2 regions of the Pseudomonas sp. RL_15y_Pfl2_60 genome follow, and region 1 is predicted to be linked to the other one. Evidence: riboswitches for the same ligand, from Rfam matches in the RefSeq annotation. Region 1 holds a riboswitch; the other holds the start of a gene.

What was found. Region 1 has a riboswitch for manganese ahead of AACY26_RS03910 (TMEM165/GDT1 family protein). Riboswitches for the same ligand answer to the same signal wherever they lie in the genome.
Region 2: it holds a riboswitch for manganese, as region 1 does, so the genes downstream of both, mntP (manganese efflux pump MntP) here and AACY26_RS03910 (TMEM165/GDT1 family protein) in region 1, are expected to answer to the same signal.

The regions. Positions count from the first base shown of each region.
Region 1 is NZ_CAXAOE010000001.1:831,769-839,158, reverse strand. It holds gene AACY26_RS03945 (hypothetical protein) at 355-639, shown strand; gene AACY26_RS03940 (1-acyl-sn-glycerol-3-phosphate acyltransferase) at 701-1,864, opposite strand; gene AACY26_RS03935 (CPXCG motif-containing cysteine-rich protein) at 2,019-2,201, shown strand; gene AACY26_RS03930 (putative signal transducing protein) at 2,201-2,461, shown strand; gene AACY26_RS03925 (SOS response-associated peptidase) at 2,530-3,147, shown strand; gene AACY26_RS03920 (M48 family metallopeptidase) at 3,242-4,057, shown strand; gene AACY26_RS03915 (NAD-dependent epimerase/dehydratase family protein) at 4,131-5,120, shown strand; gene AACY26_RS03910 (TMEM165/GDT1 family protein) at 5,195-5,779, opposite strand; yybP-ykoY riboswitch at 5,794-5,990, opposite strand; gene AACY26_RS03905 (class I SAM-dependent methyltransferase) at 6,038-7,036, opposite strand; gene AACY26_RS03900 (2-hydroxyacid dehydrogenase) at 7,067-7,390, opposite strand, start outside.
Region 2 is NZ_CAXAOE010000002.1:207,497-214,886, forward strand. It holds gene nuoM (NADH-quinone oxidoreductase subunit M) at 1-1,283, shown strand, start outside; gene nuoN (NADH-quinone oxidoreductase subunit NuoN) at 1,292-2,752, shown strand; gene mntP (manganese efflux pump MntP) at 2,811-3,374, opposite strand; yybP-ykoY riboswitch at 3,382-3,553, opposite strand; gene AACY26_RS06130 (Na+/H+ antiporter family protein) at 3,720-5,042, opposite strand; gene AACY26_RS06135 (NADPH-dependent FMN reductase) at 5,303-5,899, shown strand; partial or broken gene AACY26_RS21355 (PDC sensor domain-containing protein) at 6,346-7,365, shown strand.

The DNA.
Region 1 (7,390 bases):
GCGCAGTATTGCGTGGGTGCGTAACATAGAGGATTCAAACATTAGGCCAGTTATATGACGATTTTCAGACAGCTTTGATCTGAGCTTTTCATTCGTCGGAAGTGAATCATCTAAGCAACTGGGTCGCGTAAACTGCAGCGCTTTATTGTGGGCCTCTCAGGGCAGAGAAGGCTTTGATGCGGTTGCTCAAACCTCGCTGAAATCGGGCTGTATGGCGCGCCTGACCCCTTCAAACTGAAGTTTCAGGCGTAAGTAGCGCTGCCTTGTTCAGACTTTTCGGCAGTTTTGGGGTGGTTTGTCCCCTTGTTGGTGCAGGCGATGGCAAGTTGCACCAGCTTAGATGTGGAGATGTTGATGTTCCTGCAAGCGTTATGGTCATTGTTTTTGGCGTATCCAGGACAAACAGTTAATGGCCTGGCGTTGTTCTTTGCCGTGGCTGGCGCGGCGTTGCTAGTCATGACCCGTATCCGTGAACAGCGTGCGTTGGCGCGTATGGCCAGCTCTAATGCAGGTAAGCAGGCTGATGGTGCGGCAATGATTGAGCTGCCGACCCAGCGCTTGAATCCGTTTTTTTACAGTTTCGCCAGTGTGGCGTTGGTGCTTGGCTTGCTGTTGTCCGAGTTGAGCACACAACTCTAAGTGTCGACCTGAACCAAAAAAGGCAGCCTGAAAGCTGCCTTTTCTGATCAAGCGCACCGGCTTACAAGGCCAGCCCTGCCTTGACTCGGTACTGGTTGCGCACCGGGTTGGCGTATTGCAGGATCAGGTACGGCTGCTGTTCGGCAGGGCATGCGGCCAAGCGCTTTTGCCACTGCTCCTTGGCAGTATCAAGCTCGTCCTTGGCGAACAGTTCAGCGGCTGTCGGCACCTCTAGCTGCGGATCACGCTGCGCCCACATCTCGTAAGCCAGGTAGTGAACCGGGAACAAGCGGTAGTCGCCGAGAATGCACTGATCCATTTTTAGCGCCAGTTGCTTGCTGTCTTCGCACTCATCCTCAATCGGCTTGCCAAAGTGAATGTGCACGCGACCTTTGTAGCCTGTAATGCCCAAGGCGATGCTCAGGTCGTCTTCACCAGCAGCCTTTTCATAGGTGCCAGTGGTTGCGCGGATATACAACTCGCGCGCTTTGGCCAGGTCGCAGGGGTCGTATTCATAGCTGATCGACACCGGGGTCAGCTTCAGTGAGCGGATTACATCACCGAATGGCTCGGTTTTGCGGCTCATATGAAACATCTTGAGGATTGCCGAGTCAGTTCTGTCGTCACCGTCTTTGGCACGGCCTTCGGCCTGGGCGATCCAGATCGATTCACAGTCATTGATAATCGAATGGCTGATATAGGCCGAGAGCAATTGGTAGGCCGCCATTTTTTCGCGGCGACCACTAATGGTGCGGTGCACGATAAAACTTTTGTTGAGGCGCATCAGGTCGCTGACAAAGGGCTTTTGCAGCAAGTTATCGCCAATCGCTATACGCGGTGTCGGCAAGCCTGCGTGGTAAACCGCATAGTTGACGAAAGCCGGGTCCATGACGATGTCACGATGGTTGGCCAGCAGTAAATAGGCGCTGCCGCGCTTGAGGCCTTCTACACCTGAATAGGTGACGCCGTCTGTGGCATCTTCAATCGAGCGGTCAACATAGGGCTCAACTTTGTCCTGCAGCGCAGAGACAGAATTGACACCAATAAACTCTTTGCGCAGCCGATAGGCTATAAGTGGTTTAAGCAACCAACCAAATGGCTTGGCCAAGCGCGGGAAACGGAACTGGGTGAGGATGCCGAGAAATACGTCGTCCGCAAGCAAGCGCGCCAGAACGGCGGGAACTTCTGCGTCGGCGTAGGGCCGTATGGAATCGAATTCGCCCATCATGATCTCATGTGATTAGCTGGCAAGGTGATGCCAGGCTTTGAAGTAAAGGCCCTGCATTTACTGTGGGTCTGCATCGAGGCGCATATCAACAGTATGTGCATGGGCTTGCAATAGACCCGCCATTATACCCTCAAGTCACAAGGAGGCTTAGATGCTCGAAAGTCAGATGTATCAATGCCCGTATTGCGGTGAGACGGTTGAGGCCCTGCTCGACCTCTCTGCGGGAGATCAACAGTATATTGAAGACTGCGAAGTGTGTTGTCGGCCGATTGTCTTTGACCTCTCGACTAATGGTGAGGACTGGACATTGGATGTCAGAGGGGAGAATGACTGATGCAACGTATCTATGAACCGCGTGACCTGATCGAGGCTGAGCTGTTACTCGGCATGCTCGCCAGTGAAGGAATAGAAGCCTTTATTTCAGGGCAACACCTGGCTGGGGCTGTTGGCGAGTTACCGGCTAGCGGTTTGCTTGGGCTTATGGTCAATGACCTGCAAGCCGGGCAGGCACGTGAGCTGATCACTGCGTACAATGGTGCACAACCGCTACCGGGTGATGAGCCCGAAAGCTATCTAGGCGAGCTGGTCTGTTAGCGCGCTTCGTCGAACCCGGCATGCGATGCCTGTGCATTGCATGACCTGCTGCTCAATTGAGTCAAACCATGTGTGGACGTTATGCTTTTTTCCGTTGGTCGCCGGCATTTTCCGGCTTGCCCGGTTTTCCGCCGGACCAACAGCCACATTGGAGTATCTCGCCCAACTCCCAAGTGCTTTTGTTGCATCGTGAAGCCGGTGAGCCAAGGCTCAGCCGTGTGCGTTGGGGTCTGACCCCGGCCTGGTTGACTGATCTCAGTAAAACGCCGGCCCAGGCACGTGCCGAAACCGTCGCCGACCAGCCGATGTTCCGTGACGCATTTCGCCAGCGCCGGGGATTGCTCCCCGCCAATGGCTTTTACGAATGGCGCGGCACGACCCGCAAGCGCCCTTACTGGCTGGCTGGCGATACGCCGACATTGTATTTTGCTGCACTTTGGGAGGCGTACCCAGTCGATGGCGCGGTGTATTTAAGCGCCGCGGTGATTACCCAAGCCGCGGCCAACCAGCGTAGACCACTGATTTTGAATGAGGCCCAGCAGCAACTCTGGCTTGATGCCGAGACGCCGCTTGATGTGCTGCTGGACCTACTCAACAGCCCGCAACCTCAATTGCGTGAGCGGGTCCTTGCGAATCTGGTCAATGATCCAAAGCTCGATGCCCCGGAATGCCTCACTCCGGCCTAACTGCGTTGGAACCACTGCCTATCCTGATGTTTTTACAGTTGCTCAGCGGTGCTGTGCGGCCTAGCATATCCGCCTTACTCAAAGGAGATTCAGGATGAACAAGTCGTTGTCCGTAACGGCGCTCGCTGCGGCACTGGTGCTGGCAGGATGCCAAGCTGTGAACACTACCAGCGGTGGTGCCGTGGGTGTCGATCGCAAACAGTACATGTTCAGCATGCTCTCGACCGAGGAAGTTAATCAGTCTTACGCACAGTCCTATAAAGAGACGGTGGCTGCAGCTTCAAGCAAGGGCAAACTGGAAAAAAACACGGCCGATGCCAAGCGCTTGCAAAACATCGCCAATCGTTTGATCAAGCAAGCGCCGAACTTTCGTCCTGACTCCGCGCAGTGGCAATGGGAAGTTAATTTGATCGATAGTCCAGAGCTGAACGCTAATTGCGGCCCAGGCGGCAAGATTATTTTCTACAGCGGGCTGATCGAAAAACTAAAGCTGAGCGATGATGAAATTGCTGCGGTCATGGGCCATGAAATTGCCCACGCCTTGCGTGAACATGGGCGTGAAGCCATGTCCAAGGCCTATGGAATAGAGATCGCCAAGCAGGGCGCTGGTGCGTTGTTGGGGCTCGGCCAAGATGTCATGGGGCTCACCGACTACGCCGTGCAATATGGCATGACGTTGCCTAACAGCCGCTCGAATGAAAACGAAGCAGACTTGATCGGCCTGGAATTGGCCGCGCGTGCCGGTTATGACCCGAACGCGGCCGTCAGCCTGTGGAACAAGATGGCCAAGGCCAGTGAAGGCGCACCACCGGAATTCATGAGCACTCACCCTTCATCAGATAGTCGCATTGCCTCGCTGAAGGCTGCTATTCCAAAGGTTATGCCGCTCTACCAGCAGGCCAAGCGCTAACTCCAACCTGTGAATTAAACAGCCCAGCGAGCGCTCAGCTTCTCTGGGCTTTTTTATCGGCAAAGGTGAAGTTGTGAAGTACGCAGTCATTGGCTCTACCGGTTTACTGGGCCACCACAGCGCACGCGCCATTCGCGCGGCGGGGCATGAGTTGGTGCTGATTCATCGGCCGTCATCACGTATTGAGCGTCTCGCCTATCTGAACCCCGAATACCGAGTGGCCGACCTGTTTGATCATGAGGCGTTGGCTCAGGCGTTAAGGGACATTGACGGCGTCATCTTTAGTGCAGGTTATTACCCAACTCGGCCTCGGCGCTGGCAGGATGACGTATCGACCGCGCTTGACCTCAACAATCATTTCTATGCAGCGTGCCTGGCTGCCGAGGTGCCGCGCATTGTCTACACTGGCGCAGCGATTGCCTTGCCGCGTCATCCGCAAGGCGAGCTGGGTCATGAAGGGTTGTTCTATGCAGCCATGCCGAGCTGGCGTAATGGTTATTTGCTGAGTAAGTGGGCGCTTGATGAACAAGCCCGAGAGCAGGCTCGCAGCGGACTGCCGGTGATTACGGCGATTCCTGCCATGACCTTGGGCGAATACGATTATGGACCGAGCACGGGGCGCTTGATCACAGCCATCGCCCAGGGGCAAATGACGCGCTATGTGCAAGGCGCGCGCAATGTAATTGATGCCGCCGAAGCGGGGCGTGGGTTGCTGCTGGCGTTGGAGAAGGGGCGCTTTGGCGAGCGTTATCTGTTGACCGGCGACAACATCATGCTGTCCGAGCTCAGCGCGAAGATTGCCCAGCAACTGGGCGTGCCAGCACCAAAGCCTGCATCATTACACCTTGTAAGGGTTATCGCCGCCCTTGGACGTTTACGTTATCGGTTGATCGGCCAGCTACCGTTACTCAGTGATACGGCAATTGCCGTGATGGCGGGTGGCCAATTTCTCGACGGCAGCAAGGCGCGAGAGGAGTTGGGGTTCGTGGCCGAACAGTCACTGGATGCAACTTTGGCGCGCACTATTAAGTGGTTTGGTGATAACGGTTATATCGATAAATAATTGCGTTTGTTCAGGCGGCGCGGCGCGTCTCCAAAGCCGCGCGACCTGAACCCGTATCTCAGCGTCCGGTGCGATTATAAATAGCCGCTGAGCTTCAACGCCTGGTAGGCCGCGTACACTGCTAGAACCGCAAAGGCGCTTGCCGCCAGGCGACGAATCAAGGTCAGCGGCAAGCGTTCAGCGGCAAAATTACCCACCAAAACCACGGGAACGTTGGCCACCAACATGCCCAATGTGGTGCCGATCACCACCAGAATCAAATGTGGGTATTGCGCTGCCAGCATCACCGTCGCGACTTGGGTCTTGTCGCCCATCTCAGCCAAGAAGAAGGCGATCAAGGTCGTCAGGAAGGGGCCGTAGCGCTTGAGGCCCGAGGCTTCGTCGTCATCGAGCTTGTCCGGCACCAGTGTCCACAAGGCCACTGCGATAAACGAGATGGCGAGCACCCAGCTGAGCGTCGCGGGGGAGAAGAGTCCGGCCACCCAATTGCCTACGGCTCCGGCGACAAAGTGGTTGGCCAGGGTGGCGACGATGATGCCAGCGATAATCGGCCAGGGTTTACGAAAGCGTGCCGCCAGCAATAGCGCAAGCAGTTGTGTCTTGTCGCCGATTTCAGCCAGGGCAACGATCAGGGTAGGGACGGTTAAGGATTCTAGCATCAGGCTTCCTGAGGGGCGGGTCAAAACGGCTATGACACGTACAGCCTCCCCGCCCCGGGTAAGGTGTGCGTGTCATAGGTCTTGTCAAACCGCTGGCCGCTTGGGCCTGGGTCGCACTCGCCATGGTCTGTTGACCAAGTATGTTGACGAGCGCCGGGCAAACGCGCTGCTGCGCAGGGTTTGCGGGAGACTACTCCCCTAGGACGCGGGCATTCTGCCTAAAGAGGCGAGGTTGGGCAAGTTGAATTAAACAAAGGCTTAGTTCTTGCGGGCGTCGTAAATACGAAAACCTTTTGCCTCGGCTTGTGTCGTGCAGGTACCAAGGTGCTGTTCGATCAAGGCTGGATATTTCAGGAAGCTATTGGCGACTATGCGTAATTGGCCGCCGGGCTTGAGGTGTTCGGCAGCTTGACGCAGCAGGTTTTCGCTGGCGAGGTAGTGCGTGTGCACACCTTGATGAAACGGCGGATTGCTGAGGATAGTGCTCAGCCCTAAGGGTGCCGCATCAATTCCGTCGCCGCAAATAACCTCGGCTTCAAGGTTGTTAAGCGCCAGGGTCAGGCGGCTACTGGCAACGGCAAAGGCATCGACATCCAGCATGCTTATCTGGCTATCTGGATAGCGGCGTTTCAGGGCTGAGCCCAGCACCCCGGCGCCACAGCCAAAGTCGAGCATATGCCCCGGCTGCAGGCCGTCCAGGTGTTCGAGTAGCAGCTGGCTTCCTACATCAAGGCGACCATGGCTGAACACGCCGGGCAAGCTGGCCACTGTTAATGGACCATCGGCCAGTTGCAAGGTGTAGTGCTGCGCCAGCGCTTCAAGGTCGGGCGCGGGCGGCGCGTTATCGACCCGTACCTGCCAGAGCTGGCAATGACGCGCGCTGTCGAGTTTTCGTGGTTTACCGAACGCCGCCATTTGCTTGGCTGCGCGCTCAATGCCGGCACGTTTCTCTCCGACTAGAAATAAATCACCGCCGGCCAGTTGAGCCGCCAGTGCAGTGAGCAGGTATTCGGTCAGGTCACGGGACTTGGGCAGGAACAGTACCGCAGCTGGCGCTGCGATTTGCGGGGCGTTGACACCAAAGTGGTTACGCCCGGCAAAACGTGATTCAAGCAGGCCATGGTCACCTGCGTGCCAGCTCCAGCTCTGGGCATTGGCTAAATGCCCGAGCAGGTCATCGCTGGGTAATCCCGCCAAGAGTAGTGGGCCGGCAAACAACTCTGCCTGTCGCAGCAATACTTCACTTCGCGGGTCCATGGTCGCTCCTCGATTTAAAAGGCGCGCAGCTTAGCTGACTACGCGACGCGCTGCACCGCTGAAAAATGCCTGAGCATTTTCTGCCATCTGCACCACGATACGCTGGCGCGCTTCTTTGCTGCCCCAAGCACTGTGCGGAGTGATAATCAGGCGTGGGATATCACCTGCCAGCAATGGGTTGTCGTTGCTAGGTGGCTCCTGGGTGAGGACATCGGTGGCCGCTCCGCCCAGATGACCGCTGCGCAAGGTGTCAGCCAAGGCTTGCTCGTTGATCAGGCCGCCGCGTGCGGTGTTGATGATATAGGCCGTTGGCTTCATCAATTTGAGTTGTTCGGCGCCCAGCATGTTTTCAGT
Region 2 (7,390 bases), on a different contig from region 1:
CGATGGATGGCTTGTCAGTGCTTATGGTGGTACTCACCGGTCTGCTCGGTGTGCTGTCAGTACTCTGCTCCTGGAATGAAATCCAAAACCGCGTTGGCTTCTTCCACCTCAACCTGATGTGGATTCTCGGCGGCGTGGTCGGCGTGTTCCTCGCCGTCGATCTGTTTCTGTTTTTCTTCTTCTGGGAAATGATGCTGGTCCCCATGTACTTCCTGATTGCCTTGTGGGGACACAGCGGCAGCGAAGGCAAGACGCGGATCAACGCAGCGACCAAGTTTTTCATCTACACCCAGGCCAGCGGCTTGGTGATGCTGATCGCGATCCTGAGCCTGGTGTTCATCCACTTCCAACAAACAGGCGACTGGACATTCAACTACGCTGATCTGCTGCGCACCCAGTTCGCCCCGCACACTGAATACCTGCTGATGCTCGGCTTCTTTATCGCCTTTGCGGTCAAGTTCCCGGTAGTGCCGTTCCACTCCTGGTTGCCCGATGCCCACGCGCAAGCGCCAACTGCGGGTTCGGTCGATCTTGCCGGTATTCTGCTGAAAACCGCAGCCTATGGCTTGATCCGCTTTGCCCTGCCGCTGTTTCCCAATGCATCGGCGGAGTTCGCGCCTATCGCCATGTACCTGGGTGTGTTTGCGATTATCTACGGTGCGCTGTTGTCCTTTGCCCAGACCGATATCAAGCGTTTGATCGCCTACTCCAGCGTTTCGCACATGGGTTTTGTCCTGATTGCTATCTATTCAGGCAACGAGATCGCCATGCAAGGCGCCGTAGTGCAGATGATGGCTCACGGTCTTTCAGCGGCTGCACTGTTTATTCTCTGCGGTCAGCTGTACGAACGCCTGGGCACTCGCGATATGCGCCAAATGGGTGGTATCTGGGGACGCATGCCATGGCTTCCGGCAATCAGCCTGTTCTTTGCAGCTGCCGCACTGGGTATGCCGGGCACGGGGAACTTCGTTGGCGAGTTCCTGATTCTCATCGGCAGCTTCCCTGGCGCCCCCTGGATCACCTCCATCGCAGCGACCGGCTTGGTATTTGGCTCGGTCTACTCGCTGATCATGATTCACCGCGCCTACTTCGGCCCGAGCAAATCAGATGAACCCTTGCTCGGCTTGAAGGCCCGCGAGCTGACCATGGTTCTAGGCCTTGCCGGCTTGCTGGTATTGCTCGGCGTTTATCCGCAGCCGGTGCTCGACACCTCCGCCGCCAGCACCCATGGTGTGGTGCAGTGGATGAGCAGCGCGTTCAATCAACTTGATCAGGCCCGGTAAGCAGTTTTATGGACTTCACGACTCAACATCTACTCGCCCTGCTGCCGTTGCTGATCACCAGCCTGACTATTGTCGCGGTCATGCTGGGAATCGCCTGGAAGCGCAATCACGCCATGACCTTTGGCATCTCGGTCATTGGCCTGAATCTGGCACTGCTTTCAGTGTTTGCCGCCATCAGCGTTGCCCCGTTACAGGTCACGCCGCTGTTGATGGTCGATAAATTCGCCTGTTTCTACATGGTATTGGTGCTGGCATCGACCCTTGCCTGCGTGACCTTGATTCATGCCTATCTGGGCGGGGAATCTGGCAAAGGCTACCCCGGCAACCGCGAAGAGCTGTACCTGCTGATCCTGCTCAGCGCTGCAGGCGGCTTGGTCCTGGTCAGCGCCCAGCATCTGGCGGGCCTGTTTATTGGTCTTGAGCTGTTGTCGGTGCCAAGTTACGGGATGATCGCCTACGCTTTCTTCAACAAGCGCTCGCTGGAAGCCGGTATCAAATACATGGTGCTCTCGGCGGCGGGCTCGGCCTTCCTGTTGTTCGGCATGGCACTGCTCTATGCCGACTCTGGCAGCATGAGCTTCGCCGGTATTGGTCAAGTGGTGGCCGGTGGCGCCCCGAACCTGTTGGTTGAGATTGGCTTTGGCATGATGCTGGTCGGCTTGGCCTTCAAGTTGTCGCTGGTGCCTTTCCACCTGTGGACAGCAGATGTCTATGAGGGCGCCCCTGCCCCAGTGGCCGCTTTCTTGGCGACCGCTAGCAAGGTGGCCGTGTTCGCCGTGCTATTGCGCCTCTACGAAGTCTCACCGGCGGCAAATGGCGGCTGGCTAACAGACTTGCTGACGGTGCTCGCCATCGCCTCGATTCTGTTCGGCAATCTGCTGGCGCTGTTGCAAAACAACATCAAACGTCTGCTTGGTTATTCATCCATCGCACACTTCGGCTATTTGCTCATCGCCCTGATCGCCAGCAACGGCCTGGCGATTGAAGCGGTGGCGGTTTACCTGGCCATGTATGTGCTGACGACACTTGGCGCCTTCGGTGTTATCACCTTGATGTCGACCCCCTTTAAAGGCCGCGATGCGGACGCGTTATACGAGTACCGTGGCCTGTTCTGGCGACGCCCGTACCTGACTGCGGTGCTGACGGTAATGATGCTCTCGCTGGCGGGTATTCCGCTCACCGCAGGCTTTATCGGCAAGTTCTACATCATCGGCGTCGGTGTTGAGTCGCAACAATGGTGGCTGCTCGGAGCGCTGGTGCTCGGCAGTGCGATTGGTGTGTTCTATTACCTGCGGGTCATGGTGACCTTGTTCCTGGTAGAGCCTAACCTGCATCGCCATGACGCACCGTTCGACTGGGGTCAACGCGCAGGCGGCGTGATGCTGATGGTGGTTGCCTTCTTGGCATTCTTCCTCGGCGTTTACCCGCAGCCATTACTGACCCTGCTCGCGCAGTTCAGCATCGGCTAGGCCGAGCTGTTGCATAAAAATGGAGACCCATTGGTCTCCATTTTTGTTTACGCCCTGATTACACAGCCAGATGCTCGTAAAGAATCGCCGCGCCAACCAGCATAAGAACAACACCGCCAATCATTTCCGCACGCTTGCCAACTGCATTGCCGAGCATGCGACCGAGCATCACGCCAATAGTGACCATTACGGTCGTGGCAAGGCCGATAGACGCAGCCGCTATCCAGATATTTACATCTATAAAAGCCAGGCCTACGCCGACTGCCAGAGCGTCAATGCTGGTGGCAAAGGCGGTCACTGCCAAGATCAGGAAGGAGTGTTGATTAGGCTTTTCAACAGACTCATCATCGTGCTGAAGACCGTTGTAGATCATGTGCAGACCCAACACCATGAGCAAGGTGAATGCAATCCAGTGATCCCAGCGCTCAACGTATTGGCTGGCAACCTGGCCAATGCTCCAGCCGATGACCGGTGTAATCGCTTCAATCACACCAAAGATCAGGCCTGTTCGCAGGGCTTCGCTTAAACGCGGGTTATGCAGACTGGCGCCTTTACCAAGAGCCGCTGCAAAAGCGTCCGTTGACATGGCCATGGCAAGAAAAAATAAGGAAATGGGATTCACGATTAATATCCAGTCGGGCTATGAGACAACGACGCAACCACACGCCCGACTTTAGGCATGGATGCATCGCTGGTCTCGCCAACCAGAAGGTGTTCGTACCACGGCATGCTGCCGAGAATGTTGATACGAACGCTCTATGACCGCAGGTCAAGAGCAGGCTACTCCCCAACAAGGGCGAAAAGTATAGCTTCTTGAGCAGAAAATGGCCAGACCCAAAGCCTGACCGGATACCTGCGAGCTGGGTGTAGCCTTCGGCCACAGCTTCGCAAGCCAATGCAAAAACGCGGCGGCCAATTACTTGGCCACCGCGTTAATTACCGATTACAGGTCAACGCATTTAATGCGTCAAAGCACCATTGCTGCAATCCAGCCGAATACCAGCAGCGGTATGTTGTAGTGCAGGAATGTAGGCACCACGCTGTCCCAGATATGGTTGTGCTGGCCGTCGATGTTCAAGCCCGAGGTCGGCCCCAGGGTTGAGTCGGATGCGGGTGAACCCGCATCACCCAAAGCACCGGCAGTACCAACAATGCTGACAATCGCCAGCGGGCTAAAACCCAGTTGCAGTCCCAGCGGAACAAAGATCGCAGCGATAATTGGCACGGTCGAAAACGACGAGCCAATCCCCAAGGTCACCAGCAAGCCGACCAATAGCATCAGCAAGGCACCTACGCCCTTGTTATTTCCGATTAGCGCGGCGGCATCGTCAACCAGGTGCTTGACGTCGCCTGTGGCCTTCATCACCTCGGCAAAACCGGCGGCGGCAATCATGATGAAACCAATCATGGCCATCATCTTCATGCCTTCAGTGAACAGGCCGTCGGCCTCTTTCCAACGCACTACGCCAGACACTGAAAACACCACAAAACCGGCCAGTGCTCCGATGATCATCGAGTCCAGCCAGAGCTGCACGACAAACGCCACAGCGACAGCTACCGCTGCCACTAACAAGCTGCGCGGATTGTACTTAACCTCGACACGCTCGACCTGTTCGATCTTCTCAAGGTCATAGACGCGTTTTTTGCTGTAGCTAAACAGTACAGCAACCAGCAACCCGCAGAACATCCCCAGCGCAGGCAGCGCCATGGCATGGGTCACGCTGATGCCCTTGATATCGACCCCGGCTTTAGCCACGTTGGCCAGCAGGATTTCATTGAGAAAAATCCCGCCAAAACCAACCGGCAAGAACATATAGGGCGTGACCAAGCCAAAGGTCAGGACGCAGGCAATCAAACGCCGATCGAGCTGCATTTTGCTCAAGATATAAAGCAGCGGCGGTACCAGCAGCGGAATAAACGCAATATGAATCGGCAACACGTTCTGCGACGCAATCGCCACGCACAGCAGCAATGCAATCAACATCCACTTCAAGGTTCCGGTTGCACCACCTTGATCTTTTCCGCCGACCAATGCCACAGCCTTGTCGGCCAACGCATGGGCCATGCCTGACTTGGCAATCGCCACCGCAAAGGCACCCAGCAATGCGTATGACAAGGCGACCGTTGCACCGCCGCCAAGCCCGTTGTTGAATGCCTCAAGTGAACCATTGAGGCCGAGACCGCCAATCATGCCACCGGCCAACGCGCCGACGATCAACGCCACCACCACGTGCACCCTGCACAAACTGAGGATCAGCATGATGCCGACCGCTGCTATGACTGCGTTCATCAATTGCTCCCTAGAGCTCGACTAGAATTCACCGGAATACGCCTTTGATTCGGCGATCCGCAAAAAAAGGCGGCTACTCTGCCGCATCAACCCTAGGCTGTCAAAACTTCTCGCCCGCTGGTGGTTATGGCTATTTGCAGCCCTCGAAAACCAACCACAGCAACGGCCTGGCCTAATAAGCCAGTTCAATTGGCGTTTGCACACTTGCCGCTCCACCCATTTACTCGCTAGCCTGCATCTTTCTATACAGGGAGTGCTGCATGCTTAATATCGCCGTAGTCGCCGGTTCCAGTCGCAATAACAGTCAATCAGGAAAGGTGGCGCGATTTCTTCGCAAGCGCCTGATGCATCTTGGCCTGACCAGCGAGACGCAAAGCCAGGTCATCGACCTTGGACTTGCACCTTTGCCACTTTGGCCTGCTGAAGATGATGGTCCATGGGGATTATTCAGCCAGCAACTGAAAAGCGCTGATGCCGTTATCATCGTTGCGCCTGAATGGAACGGCATGGCTTGTCCAGCGATCAAGAACTTCTTTATCTACGCCAGCAAAGCTGAGCTCGCACACAAGCCTGGGTTGCTAGTTGGTGTTTCGTCAGGGATTGGCGGCAGTTCCCCGATCAGTGAACTGCGCGCGTCGAGCTACAAAAACTGCCGGCTGTGCTATCTGCCTGAACACTTGATTGTGCGTCATGCCGAGCAAGTGCTGAACATGCCTGAACCACAGTCCGAGGATGATCAGCGCATTCGTGCGCGGATTGACTACAGCCTCGACATCCTTGGTAAATACGCCCAGGCACTCAAGCCTGTACGCGAATCCATCGACATGTCGCAAGCAGCGTTCAGCAACGGCATGTAGGCAGGCTGTCACAACCCATTGCCAAGAGCCCGGTTGATGCCGGGCTTTTTAGTGTTTACAGCCCGAGTGAAACTGCAAAAAAGCGTGAATTTGAATGTCTTGATCGTGCGTTTCCCGTTGCATTTGGTTCGAATTCAATAAAACAGTCATGCAGATGAATTTCTTATCAAGAAACCCAGTATCTAGCCGATAGTTCGGTATCCAAGGTTTTCACAAAGGAACACTGCATGATGTTCAACCGGCTCTCGATCCAGCTCAAAATCACTCTACTTGCAGGGCTATGCCTGGTGGCAATTGTGACTTTGCTGGTAGGCGCATCACTTTATCAAGCTAAGCAGAGTGCCGACCTGGTCAGCGCATCAAGCAGCGAGATGCTTAAAGACAGTGCCGAATTGCGCCTTGAATCGCGCGGGGAACTGCAAGCGATTCGCATCCAGCGCTACTTCATGGACTCCTACCAATACGGCAAGGGGTTTTCTCGGCAGATTCTATTCCTTCGCGAACAAGCCGAGAAACGCTTCCTCGATGCCTTTGACCTGCGTGAAGACCTTACCCGCCAGGTACGCACCAGCCTTGAAGCAAACCCGGCGATTCTTGGCTTGTACCTGATATTCGAACCCAACGCCCTGGATGGCAAAGACGAGTTGTTCTCCGATCAAGCCGAGTTGGGTAGCAATGAAAAAGGCCGGTTTTCCTTGTACTGGTCACAGTCCACACCCGGCCAGCTTGAGTCGGAAACCCTGCCTGAAGAAGACCTCAATAAAACCGAGACAGGCCCTAGCGGCGACCCGTACAACGCTTGGTACACCTGCCCGCGCGACACCGCCCAAGCGTGCGTGCTGGAGCCCTATTTCGATGATGTAGCGGGCAAGCAAGTACTGATGACCAGCATTGCATTCCCGCTTCAAGTCGAGGGCAAGGTAATAGGTGTGGTCGGCCTTGATATCAGCCTCGATAGCCTTCAACAACTGAGCACGCAGGCCAGCAGCGAGCTTTACGACGGCCAGGCGCACGTCAGCATATTTAGCCCAGCAGGTTTGATTGCTGGCCACAGTCTAGACGCCAGCATGCTCAGCAAGTCGCTGGACAAAGCCTTTCCAGAGCAAAGCAACGAAATCCAGGCACTGATTAGCGCCGGGAAATCAGCCGCGTTGCACCAAGCCGAGATGCTGCGTGTGGTCGAGCCATTCAAGCCGATTCCTGAAGCCAAACCCTGGAGCGTGATGATTCAGGTACCGGAACAGGTTTTGCTGGCCCCTGCCCTGAAGCTCCAAGCTCAGCTTGATGAGCGCAGCACACAAGACAGCACGGTAGCCCTGCTCATTGGTTTGGTTGCGGCAGTGCTCGGCCTGCTCCTGATGTGGCTGACCGCTCGTGGCGTGACGCGTCCGATCATTGGTGTCTCGACCATGCTCAAGGACATTGCCAGCGGTGAAGGTGATCTGACCAAACGCCTGAACTACACCAAACAGGATGAACTCGGCGAGCTTG